One region of the Dokdonella koreensis DS-123 genome, then DNA from elsewhere that is predicted to be linked to it. Evidence: predicted binding sites of a transcription regulator. Region 1 holds the regulator's gene; the other holds the start of a gene.
What was found. Region 1 encodes sigma-54, which starts transcription at its own class of promoters, with help from an activator protein. Its sites were predicted from a motif close to TGGCACGNGCNTTGC; they were not measured.

Region 1 (6,319 bases):
GCGCGCCTCAGCCGGACTGACGGGCAGCGCGTGCCCATTCTGCCAGTTTCGCGCGCATCGTGGCGGCATCGGGCGCCGCCCGCAGGCCGTCGGTGAGCCGTTCGTCGGAGAAGATCTGGGCCAGTTCGGCCAGGAGCTGCAGGTGGCCGTCGGTGAAGTGCGCGGGAACCGCCAGCGCGGCCACCAGGTCGACCGGCCGGCCGTCGCCGGCGCCGAAGTCGATCGGTTCGGCCAAACGCACGAAGGCGGCGCGGGCGGTGTCGATCTGGGGCGTGCGGCCGTGCGGAATCGCCACGCCGCGCCCGAGGCCGGTACCCCCCAGCCGTTCGCGCGCCAGGAGGGAATCGAGGATGGCCGGCCGCTCGCCGTCGTCGACGGCGAGCATGCCGGCCAGGCGGTGGATCAGGTGTTGCTTGTCACCGGCGCTGACGCCGACATGCACCCGCTCTGCGGGCAGGAGATCGAGCAGTGGCATGTGGTGGCGCGGGCGTCCTTCGCATCAGGGCATCAGGCGTAGCGTGCCGAGCGTACCTCATCGGCATGGTGATCGGCACGCTTGCCCTTGAGCTTGCGCATCTGCGCGCCGAGCTTGTCCACCAGCGCGTCCAGCGCGGCGTACATGTCGGCAGCGGTGGTCTCGGCATGCAGGGTGCGGCCACCGGACAGCAAGGTGACTTCGGCCTTGTGCAGCAGCTTCTCGACGCTGATCACGATCGTCATCTCGTTGACCTGCTCGAAGGTTCGGCCGAGTCGCTCGAACTTCCCCAGCGCGTAGTCGCGGATCGCGGGAGTGACTTCGACTTGATGCCCCTTGACGTGGATCTGCATGACGACCTCCGTTACTGCGGGTGAGCCGGGATTACCGGCATTTGCCGCATCGCGCCTTCGAGACGCGAGGCGGGCTTGAAGCTGTCGGACACGAATCGGGCCGCTAGGTTCCTTTGAAAGAGGGATGGGGGTGTTCCGGGAGGTATCAACTCAGGCGTGCGCGGTCGTTGGAAGAGGGGATGTTCATCGCCTCGCGGTACTTGGCGACCGTGCGCCGGGCGACGTTGATGCCCCGGTTGTTCAGTTCGGAGGTCAGGGCCTGGTCGGACAACGGCCGTTCGGGCCGCTCGTCGGCCACCAGCTTGCGGATCATCGCCTGGATCGCCGTGGCCGAGGCCGCGCCGCCGTCGATCGTGGTCACGCCGCTGGAGAAGAAGTACTTGAACTCGAACGTGCCGCGCGGGGTGTGCAGGTACTTGCGCGTGGTCACGCGGCTGACCGTCGACTCGTGCATGCCGATCTCGTCGGCCACGTCCTTGAGCACCAGCGGGCGCATCGCCTCGGGCCCGAACTCCAGGTAGGCCTCCTGCGCGCGCACGATCGCGGTGGCGACCTTCAGCAGCGTGTCGGCCCGCGTCTGCAGGCTCTTGATCAGCCAGCGCGCTTCCTGGAGCTGGCTGCGCAGGTAGTTGGCGTCGTCGCGCTTGGCGCGTGCGATCAGGGCCGCGTAGTGCTGGTTGATCGACAGCCGCGGCTGGCAGCCGGGCGACAGCGAGACCTGCCAGCGGCCGTTGTGCTTGATCGCATAGGCGTCGGGCGCCACGTACTCGGCCGGCGCCGCCGAATGGCCGGCGCCGGGCTTGGGATTGAGCGAGCGGATCAGCGTGATCGCGCCGTCGAGCTCGTCGGCGCTGGCGCGCAGCTTCTGGCACAGCTTGCCGCGGTCGTTGCGCGCCAGCTGGTCCAGGTGCTGGTCGACCAGCACCTCGGCCAGCGCGATCGCCGGCGTGTCGCGGCTGCAGGCTTCCAGCTGTACCAGCAGGCATTCGCGCAGCGTACGGCTGGCGACGCCGAGCGGATCGAAGCGCTGCACGCGATGCCGGACCGCCTCCACTTCGTCGGCGGAGACACTGAACAGCTGCGAGACGCTCTGGGCCAGCGCCTCGCCCGGCTCGGTCAGGTAGCCGTCGTCGTCCACCGCCTCGATGATCGCGGTGGCGATGGTGCGGTCCCGCGGCGACATCGGCGTCAGGTTGAGCTGCCAGAGCAGGTGGTCGCGCAGGTCCTCGGCTTCCGCGTCCTGCGGTTCCATGCCGTCCTCGTCGGTCGGCGTTCCGCGGTATTCGTTGTGCTCGAGCGAGAGGTCGAGCGGGCCGTCGTCGTCGGCGCTGGATTCGCTGGCCGATTCGGCCGGGGAGGCGTCGGTCTCGCCGACGTCGGCCGGCTCGGACTCGCCCGATTCGTCGAAGTCCGCGTCGCCGTCGGTCATGTCCAGCAGCGGATTGGACTCCAGCGCGACGGCCAGCTCCAGCTCCAGTTCCATGCGGGAAAGCTGCAACAGGCGGATGGCCTGTTGGAGTTGCGGAGTGAGCGCCAGTTGTTGGCTGACGCGTAGCTGGAGAGCAGGTTTCATGCGTGGATCATGCCAATCCCCTGACGAGAAATCCTAGCGCTAAATCGCGAAGGCGGGCAGGGCTTGACGTTGTCGCGGGAAGGGAACAGGCTTGGCCGTGCGGCAGGCTCGGTGGACGTGCCCGGGTCACGGCCGCACCGACGCAGCGCAGCGACAGGCGCCGCCGCACCGCATCCGGCCTGCTACATCCGGAATTCGCGGCCGAGATAGACCTCGCGCACCTGCTCGTTGGTCAGGATGTCGGCCGGAACCCCCTGCGCCAGCACCACGCCGTCGCTCATGATGTAGGCGCGGTCGCAGATGCCGAGCGTCTCGCGGACGTTGTGGTCGGTGATCAGGATGCCGATGCCGCGATCCTTCAGGTGGCGGACGATGCGCTGGATGTCGACGACGGAGATCGGGTCGACGCCGGCGAACGGTTCGTCCAGCAGCATGAAGCGCGGCTTGGCCGCCAGGGCCCGCGCGATCTCCACGCGCCGGCGTTCGCCGCCCGAGAGGCTTTGTCCCTTCTGCCCGGTGATGTGCCCGATCTGCAGCTCCTGCAGCAGCGCCTCGAGCTCGGCCATGCGCCCGGCGGCATCGAGGTCTTCGCGCAGCTCGAGGATCGCCAGGATGTTCTCGGCGACGCTGAGCCGGCGGAACACGGACGGCTCCTGCGGCAGGTAGCCGACCCCCATGCGGGCACGGACGTGCATCGGCTGGTGCGTGATGTCGACCTCGTCCAGGCGGATCACGCCGGCGTCCGAGGCGATCAGGCCGACGACCATGTAGAAGCAGGTCGTCTTGCCGGCGCCGTTGGGGCCGAGCAGGCCGACCACCTCGCCGGCCTCCACCGCGAAGCCGAAGTCCCGTACGACGTTGCGGCCGCGAAAGCTCTTGCGCAGCCCTTCGGCACTCAGCATCAGGGCGTGCCGGCCGCCGGTGGCGCGGTCTTCGGGAGGAAGCGCAGGTGCACCTCGCTGCCGGGGGCACTGCTGCCGCCTTCCATCGCGCCGGTATTGGTGTTGTAGGTCATCTGCGCGCCACGGAACTCCGAGCGTCCTTCCTGGACCACCACGACATCGCCGTTGAGATCGGCCACGCCGGTGTCGGTGTTGAACTCGATCGTCGCCGCGGTGGCCTTCATCAGGCCGCCGTCACCGTCCATCCGCTGTTCGAGCCGCGCCGGCTTGCCGGTCAGCACGATGCGGCGGACCTGGTTGTCGCCGCCGGCCCCGCCGCCCTTGGCCGTGTCGTAGAGCTTGGCCTCGTCGCCCTGAGCCTTGAGCGAACCCTGCTCGACGCGGACGTTGCCGGTGAGCGTGCCGAAGTTGGTGTCGCTGCCGGTCGCACGGCCCTGGGTCAGGCGCTGGTACTGCGCCTTGATGTCCAGCGGCTGGTTGCGGTCGGTGCTGAGGGCCAGGGCCGGCCCGGCCGGCAGCAGGACCGCCGCCAGCAGGAGGAGCGCTCGGGCAAGCGGCGAATCAACGCCGACGTGGACGGGGTTCGAAGGTGTTGTGGACATCGGAAAGCAACTCCAGGACTTTCGTGTTCATGTCGCCGCGCAGGCCGGTGCCGCGCAGTATAGAACCGGGCTGCTCGATCCGTGTGGGCGCGGCCGTTTCGAGCTTGCCGGTCTTCGGCCAGGTCGTCAGGTCCGAGGTGTGGATCGTGGCCGGCTGGATCGGCCCGTCGGCCTTGCGCTCCAGGACGACGTCGCCTTCGAGCTTCATCGTCGATCCGCTCTTGTCGATCCAGGCCGAGTTCGACCGGCCCAGCCAGGGCTGGCCCTGGTCGTCGAGCAGGGTGTAGCGCGGATCGGTGACGTAGATCGAGCCGTCCTCGCCGCGCCGGGCCAGACGCGGCCCGCTGATCGCGAACGACAGGCGGCCGGTGTCGTCCAGCGCGTTCATCGTGAAATCGGCGAGCGTGTAGTCCGAGCGGGGCGGGCCGCCGTAGGTCTGTTCGTCCACGCGCGGCCGGTTGATCCAGACCAGGATCTGGGTCGCCAGCGCGATCACGGCCAGCGCCAGCACGGCCAGCCAGTAGCGCCGGTCGGTCATCGCAGGTGCTGCGCGAGCTCGGCCTCGGCGCGCCCCTGGGCCGCCAGCAGCAGGTCGCAGATCTCGCGGACGGCGCCCTCGCCGCCGCTGCGGCGCGTGCGCCAGTGCGCGCGTTCACGGACCCACGGATGGGCATTGGCCACCGCCACGCCGAAGCCGGCCTGGCGCATGACGGCCAGGTCCGGCAGGTCGTCGCCGGTATAGGCGGCCTGGTCGGGCTCGAGCCCCAGCGCGCCGAGCAGCGTACGGAAGCAGGCCAGCTTGTCGTCCTGTCCCTGGTAGACGTGGGCGACGCCGAGGTCGGCCATGCGCTCGGTCACGGTCCGGCTGATGCGCGCCGTGATGACGGCCACCTCGATCCCGTTGGCCAGCAGGCGCTTGAGGCCGAGGCCGTCGTGCACGTGGAAGGCCTTGATCTCGTGACCGTCCTCGCCGTACCAGAGGCGGCCGTCGGTCATGACGCCGTCGACGTCGAAGACGGCGAGGCGGATACGGGCCGCGCGGGCGCGGATGTCGGCGGGCAGGTCGTCGGGCAGCATGGCGGGCGGACGCGGAGGGTGAGGGCGGCAATGGTACCCGGGACGCCGCCGGCCATGGCAACGTGCCGGGCGCGGCCGCGCCCCGCCAGGCGACGCGATCAGACCACCCGTGCGCGCAACAGATCGTGAATGTTCAGGGCGCCGACGACGCGCCGGTCGCTGTCGACCACCAGCAGCGCATGGATCTTGTGCGCCTCCATGACGCGGGCCGCCTCGACCGCGAGCTTGTCCGGCCCGATCGTCTTGGGGTTGATCGTCATCAGGCGCACCACCGGCGTCGTGCGCAGGTCGATGTCGCCGTCGTCGACCGCACGGCGCAGGTCGCCGTCGGTGAACACGCCGAGCAGGCGCCCTTCCGGGTCGGTGATCGCGGTCATGCCCAGCCCCTTGCGGGTCATCTCGAGCACGGCCTCGAACAGCGTCGCGTGGGTGTCGACGGACGGAATCGCCTCGCCGGTGTGCATGACGTCGCCGATGTGCAGCAGCAGCCGGCGGCCGAGCGTGCCGGCCGGGTGGGAGCGGGCGAAGTCCTCGTCGGTGAAGCCGCGGGCCTCGAGCAGCGCGATCGCCAGCGCATCACCCATGACCAGGGCCGCCGTCGTGCTCGACGTGGGCGCCAGGCCGAGCGGGCAGGCTTCCTCGGGCACCGAGACGTCCAGGTGGACGTCGGACAGGCGCGCCAGCGACGAGGCGGCATTGCCGGTCATCGCGATCAGCGGCACGCCCTGGCGCTTGATCAGCGGCAGGATCGTCAGCAGTTCGTCGGTCTCGCCGGAGTTGCTGAGCGCCAGGACCACGTCCTTCTGCGTGATCATGCCGAGGTCGCCGTGGCTGGCTTCGGCCGGGTGCACGAAGAACGCCGGCGTGCCGGTGGAGGCCAGGGTCGCGGCGATCTTGCGCGCGATGTGGCCGGACTTGCCCATGCCGGACACCACGATGCGGCCGGCGCAGTCGAACATCACCTGGCAGGCCCGCATGAAGTTCCCGTCGATGCGGTTCTTGAGGGCATCGATGGCTTGCGCCTCGATCGTGACCACGTTGAGCGCGCTGCGACGCAGCGCCTCGCCGTCGATCGGGGTGGGGGCGAGCTTCGCGGCGACCGGCTGGATTTGGGCGTTCATCAAGGGCAGGAAGGCAATGGAAACATCGGCATCGGAAAGGTCCGCGTTTCGGAAATGGGAGTTTTTCAGTAACATCCGCGTCCTCCATTGTAGCTGCAAGCCCGTACCTGCGCCCTAGACGGGCCCGGGTCGCCGACCGTCGCAGCCCTTTTCCCGCCACAAGCCACGCCGCCCATGGACACATCCACGATCGAGAATCTGATCCGGCAGGGGCTG
Region 2 (6,319 bases), 770 kb from region 1:
GCAGGCCCTCGTCGGCCGCCACCGGCGGCGGTGCGCCGACGCGGCGCAGTTCCGCCGGCAGGTGCTCGACGCCGATCACCGGTGCCGGCGCCAGCACGCACAGCGCGCGCAGCGTGCCGGCCAGCTGGCGGTAGTTGCCGGGCCAGGGCGCGGCGCAGAGCACGGCCATCGCCTCCGCACCGATCGCGAGGCCGGCAGCCTCGCCGCCGAGCGCGCGCCAGAGATGGCGGATCAGGCCGGCCCGGTCGTCGAGCGCGCGCACCGGCCGCAGCCGGACCACGTGCTGGGCGATGCGGAAGTAGAGGTCGGCGCGGAAACGGCCGGCCGCGACCTCCGCTTCCAGGTCGCGATGGGTCGCGCAGATGATCGAGAAATCGACCGGTACCGCCGGTCCGCCGCCGAGCGGTGCCACCGCGCGCTCCTGCAGCACGCGCAGGAAGCGGCTCTGCAACGTCAGCGGCATGTCGCCGATCTCGTCGAGGAACAGCACGCCGCCGTGCGCCTCGCGCAGCAGGCCGGCGGCGCCCTCGCGGCGCGCGCCGGTGAAGGCGCCGCCGACATAGCCGAACAGTTCCGCCTCGATCAGGCCTTCGGGAAAGGCGGCGCAATTGACCGCGACCAGCCGCCCGCTGCCGCGCCGGCTGCGCCGGTGGATCTCGCGCGCGAACACCTCCTTGCCGGTGCCGGTCTCGCCGATCAGCGCGAACGGCAGGTCAGCGTCGAGCAGGCGCACTGCGGTGTCGAGCGCGTGCCGCTGCTCGGCGTCGAAGACCGGCGCCGGCGCCGTGGCACCGCGGGCCGGACCGGGCGCCGCCACCGATGCCGGTGCGGACCGCGGCGGCGCCGCCACCCGGCCGCGCGCGTAGAGACTGGTGCCCAGGTGATTGCGCAGCTCGACCACGTCCTCGCCGCGCGGCAGCGGCGAGGTGAACAGGTCCGCGTAGCGGCGCCGGCCGAGCTCGTCCCAGGACAGGCCGGTCAGCGCCAGCGCGTGCCGGTTGGCACCGACGATGCGGTCGCCCTCGAACGCCAGCAGGCCCTCGCGCGGCGTGCCGATCAGGCCGGGCTCGGCGTGCAGGCGCAGCACCGTGCCGGCGCCGAAGGTGTGCATGAACAGCCGGTGCTCGATCTGCTCGACCGCGAAACGCACCATGCCCAGCGCGTGGGTGTGGTGCACCGAGGCCTCGCCGGAGAGGTCGAGTACGCCGGCAAGCTGGCCGGTGGGATCGAAGATCGGTGCCGCCGCACAGCTCAGCATGCGGTGCGGCGGGAAGTAGTGCTCGCCGCCGCGCACCTCGACCGCGCGGCGTTCCACCACGGCGGTGCCGATCGCGTTGGTGCCGATCGAGGTCTCGCCCCACGGCGCGCCGGGACGCAGCGCGACGCGCGATGCCTTGTCGAGGAAGTCGGCGCTGCCGAGCGCGTCGAGGATCACGCCATCGGGCGCGGTCAGCACGACGATGCTGCCGGTGGCGCGCGCATCGGCGTAGAGCGACTCGATCTCCGGCCGGCACAGGCGCTGCAGCCGCTCGAAACGCTCCTTGAGCTCGCCGAGCGCCGAGCCGCTGGCCGGCTCGATGCGCAGGCGCTCGTCCACCGACAGGCCGTGCTCGCGGCAGCGCCGCCACGACTGCAGGATCAGCTCCGACACGAGGCCATGCGGCAGCGTGCCGGCGTCGAAGAAACGACGGCGTGCGGCATCGACGGAACCGGTGGTGGGCATGCGCTTCATCGGGTGTCGCATTTTGCGACAGGTGCTCGGGACGGTGTCCCGATAAACAGCACATCGCCGATGCCCGCGCAAGCGACCCGCGCCTCCGACACCTGCTGCAGCGCAACGCAGGCGATCGATGCATCGCATCGGCAGCGCATCCGGGTCGTTGACACAACGCAGCACGAACCGGTGCACGTGGCCGATGGCACGCTCCCTGCTCTGAAGGGAACGTCACCCCCGACCTCACGGAGAGCCTCCATGACCAAGCTCGAACTCCAGCAACTGGCCGAGCGTCCGCCGTTCAAGGCGCGCTACGGCAACTACATCGGCGGCCAGTGGCGCGCACCGATCAACGGCACCTACTTCGAGAACGTCACGCCGGTCACCGGCAAGCCCTGCGGCGAGATCCCGCGCTCGGACAAGGACGACATCGAGGCGGCGCTGGACGCCGCGCATGCCGCCAAGGACGCCTGGGGCCGCACCTCGCCGGCCGAGCGCGCGAACATCCTCAACAAGATCGCCGACCGCATCGAGCAGAACATCGCGCTGCTCGCGCACGCCGAGACCTGGGACAACGGCAAGCCGATCCGCGAGACCCTCAACGCCGACCTGCCGCTGGCGATCGACCATTTCCGCTACTTCGCCGGCGCGGTGCGCGCGCAGGAAGGCGGCATCAGCGAGATCGACCACGACACCATCGCCTACCACTTCCACGAGCCGCTTGGCGTGGTCGGCCAGATCATCCCGTGGAACTTCCCGCTGCTGATGGCGGTGTGGAAGCTGGCGCCGGCGCTGGCCGCCGGCAACTGCGTGGTACTCAAGCCGGCCGAACAGACACCGGCCAGCATCCTGGTCCTGGCCGAGGTCGTCGGCGACCTGCTGCCGCCCGGCGTGCTCAACATCGTCAACGGCTTCGGCGTCGAGGCCGGCAAGCCGCTGGCGTCGAGCCCGCGCATCGCCAAGATCGCCTTCACCGGCGAGACGACGACCGGCCGGCTGATCATGCAGTACGCCTCGCAGAACCTGATCCCGGTGACGCTGGAGCTCGGCGGCAAGTCGCCGAACATCTTCTTCGAGGACGTCATGGCCGAGGACGACGACTTCCTCGACAAGGCGATCGAAGGCTTCGTGCTGTTCGCGTTCAACCAGGGCGAGGTCTGCACCTGCCCGAGCCGCGCGCTGGTGCACGAGAAGATCTACGACCGCTTCATCGAGAAGGCGCTCAAGCGTGTAGCGGCGATCCAGCTCGGCTCGCCGCTGGACCCCGCGACGATGGTCGGTGCGCAGGCCTCCGGCGAGCAGCTCCAGAAGATCCTGTCCTACATCGACATCGGCCGGCAGGAAGGCGCCGAGGTGCTGATCGGCGGCGAGCAGAACGTCCAGGCCGGCGAGCTGGCCGGCGGCTACTACGTCAAGCCGACCGTCTTCAAGGGCCACAACCGCATGCGGATCTTCCAGGAGGAGATCTTCGGGCCGGTGCTGTCGGTGACGACGTTCAAGGACGATGCCGAGGCGCTGGCGATCGCCAACGACACGCTCTACGGCCTCGGTGCCGGCGTGTGGAGCCGCGACGGCAATCGCGCGTACCGGTTCGGCCGCGCGATCCAGGCCGGGCGCGTGTGGACCAACTGCTACCACGCCTATCCGGCGCATGCCGCGTTCGGCGGCTACAAGCAATCGGGCATCGGCCGCGAGAACCACAAGATGATGCTCGACCACTACCAGCAGACCAAGAACCTGCTGGTCAGCTACAGCCCGAAGAAGCTCGGCTTCTTCTGATCCGGCGGGCGCCGCCGCCCGCCGCCCTCCCGGACGTACCCACTCCCGCCACGGCGGGAGCGGGTTCGGCCGGCCCGCACACCGGCTCCCGCCGCCTCGCTCCCAGGACGCTTCATGCAGAACACACCCCGCTCCCCGCGCACCGCGCTCGTCGCCCTGCTCCTCGCCGCGCTGGCCGGCCCCGTCCACGGCCACGGCGACACCGTGCCCCAGGCGGTCGACACGCACACGCTGCCGGCGCTGGGCGACGCGCCGCAGGCGCGCAACCCGTACGCCGCCGGCGCGGCGCACGCGGAAGCCGTCCGCATCGGCAGCTCCGCCTACAACCAGAACTGCGCGCGCTGCCACGGGTTGGAGGCGGTGTCCGGCGGCATCGCGCCGGACCTGCGCAAGCTCAATGCCGACTGCGGCGCGTTCGAGTCGCCCGATGCCGAATGCCTCGCCGAAGTGGACCAGTACTTCTACGACACCGTCGCGAAGGGCCGTGTACGCGAAGGCCGCGTCTACATGCCGCCGTTCAAGGACATCTTCAGCCAGGAAGCGATCTGGGCGATCCGCAGCTACATCGACACGCGACGGCCGGACTGACGGCACGCGCACCGCAGCACGCCATCCACGGCAACGAACACGACAAGAACGAACACGACAAGAAGGGGAAGCACCGCAATGAGAAAGCTCATCGTCCACGCGATCACCGCGACGCTGCTCACAGGCGGCACGGCCGGCGCGCTCGCCGCCGGCACCGCCACCGCCTCATCGAAGGTGACCTGGGAGGACATCGCCAACGACGACAGCACGCCCGGCGACGTGCTCAGCTACGGCCTCGGTCTCAAGGCCCAGCGCTATTCGCCGTTGACCCGCATCGACCGCGGCAACGTCGGTGCGCTGCAGCCGGTCTGGAGCTTCTCGTTCGGCGGCGAAAAACAGCGTGGCCAGGAAGCGCAGGCGCTGGTGCACGAGGGCGTGATCTACGTGACCGCCTCCTATTCGCGCGTGTTCGCGCTGGACGCCAGGACCGGCCGCCAGCTGTGGAGCTACGAGCACCGCCTGCCCGACGACATCCGCCCGTGCTGCGACGTCATCAACCGCGGCGCGGCGATCTACGGCAACACGATCTACTTCGGCACGCTCGACGCGCGCATCGTCGCGCTCGACAAGAGCACCGGCAAGGTCGTCTGGAACAAGAAGTTCGGCGACCACAAGGTCGGCTACACGATGACCGGCGCACCGACCCTGGTGAAGGAAAAGGGCGGCCGCGTGCTGCTGATTCACGGCAGCTCCGGCGACGAGTTCGGCGTGGTCGGCTACCTGTTCGCACGCGACCCGGAGACCGGCGAGGAAGTCTGGGCGCGGCCGCTGGTCGAAGGCCACCAGGGCCGGCTGGCCGGCAAGCCCGGCACCTACACCGGCAACCGCAAGGCGCCCTCCTGGCCCGACGACAAGCGCTCGCCCACCGGCAAGACCGAGGCCTGGAGCCAGGGCGGCGGCGCGCCGTGGCAGAGCGCCTCGTTCGATCCGGAGACCAACACGATCGTCATCGGCGCCGGCAATCCCGCGCCGTGGAACGGCAACCTGCGCACGCCGCCGGGCGGCGACCCGCACGCGTACGACAGCCTGTTCACCTCGGGCCAGGCCTATGTCGATGCCTCCACCGGCGAGCTCAAGGGCTTCTACCAGCACACGCCGAACGACACCTGGGACTTCTCCGGCAACAACGAGATCGTGCTGTTCGACTACAAGGACAAGAACGGCAAGACGATCAAGGCCGGCGCCCATGCCGACCGCAACGGCTTCTTCTTCGTCACCGACACCGCCAAGCTCGCGCGCGGCAGCGGCTACCCGAACAAGCCGACCGCGCTGCTGGCGGCCTACCCGTTCGTCGAGGGCATCACCTGGGCCAAGGGCTTCGACCTCAAGAGCGGCCGGCCGATCGAGAACGCCGGCCAGCGCCCGCAGCAGCCGCCCGAGGGCACCGACAAGGGCGAATCGGTGTTCGTCTCGCCGCCGTTCCTCGGCGGCAAGAACTGGAACCCGATGAGCTACAGCCCGGCCACCGGCCTGTTCTATATCGCCGCCAACCACTGGGGCATGGACTACTGGGCCGAGCACCTGGCCTACAAGCCCGGCTCGGCATACCTGGGCATGGGTTTCCGCATCAAGCGCCTGTACGAGGATCACGTCGGCACGCTGCGCGCGCTCGATCCGCAGACCGGCAGGATCGCCTGGGAACACAAGGAAACCTTCCCGCTGTGGGCCGGCACGCTGGCCACCGCCGGCGGCCTGGTCGTGACCGGCACGTCCAACGGCTACGTCAAGATCTTCGACGCGGCCACCGGCGAGGAGCTGTGGAAGTTCCAGACCGGCTCGGGCGTGGTCTCGATCCCGATCACCTGGGAGCAAGACGGCGAGCAGTACATCGGCATCGCCTCCGGCTACGGCGGTGCCGTACCGCTGTGGGGCGGCGACATGGCCGAGCTGACGCGCCAGGTCACGCAGGGCGGTTCGTACTGGGTGTTCAAGCTGCCGGCGCGCTGAGCCGGCCTCCGCGCCCGGCGCTCGCGCCGGGCGCACGATCCGAACACGGAAATCCATGCACGCCCTACGCCGCTGTTCCCTCGTTCTCGGTGCGACGCTCGGCCTGCTGCAGGCGCCGGCCGGCCGCGCCTACCTGCCGCCGGCCGACCAGCGCAGCACCGGCTGCACGCCCGCGCCGCGGGCCGATTGCGCCGGTGCGGATCTGCGCTTCGCCGACCTGGCCGGCAGGGACCTCGCCGGCGCGAACTTCCGCGGCGCGGACCTGCGCCGCGCCGACCTGCGCGGCGCCAA

Region 2: the regulator sigma-54 is predicted to act here: its motif matches at 1,918-1,932, upstream of adh (aldehyde dehydrogenase).

Annotation. Positions count from the first base shown of each region.
Region 1 is NZ_CP015249.1:1,936,477-1,942,795, forward strand. Features, by position in the region: gene I596_RS07790 (PTS sugar transporter subunit IIA) at 8-475, opposite strand; gene hpf (ribosome hibernation-promoting factor, HPF/YfiA family) at 508-828, opposite strand; gene I596_RS07800 (RNA polymerase factor sigma-54) at 974-2,401, opposite strand; gene lptB (LPS export ABC transporter ATP-binding protein) at 2,584-3,303, opposite strand; gene lptA (lipopolysaccharide transport periplasmic protein LptA) at 3,303-3,905, opposite strand; gene lptC (LPS export ABC transporter periplasmic protein LptC) at 3,865-4,443, opposite strand; gene kdsC (3-deoxy-manno-octulosonate-8-phosphatase KdsC) at 4,440-4,982, opposite strand; gene I596_RS07825 (KpsF/GutQ family sugar-phosphate isomerase) at 5,081-6,103, opposite strand; gene I596_RS07830 (BolA family protein) at 6,278-6,319, shown strand, end outside.
Region 2 is NZ_CP015249.1:1,166,243-1,172,561, reverse strand. Features, by position in the region: gene I596_RS04575 (sigma-54-dependent Fis family transcriptional regulator) at 1-1,732, opposite strand, end outside; gene adh (aldehyde dehydrogenase) at 1,973-3,493, shown strand; gene pedF (cytochrome c-550 PedF) at 3,608-4,081, shown strand; gene I596_RS04560 (methanol/ethanol family PQQ-dependent dehydrogenase) at 4,160-6,028, shown strand; gene I596_RS04555 (pentapeptide repeat-containing protein) at 6,084-6,319, shown strand, end outside.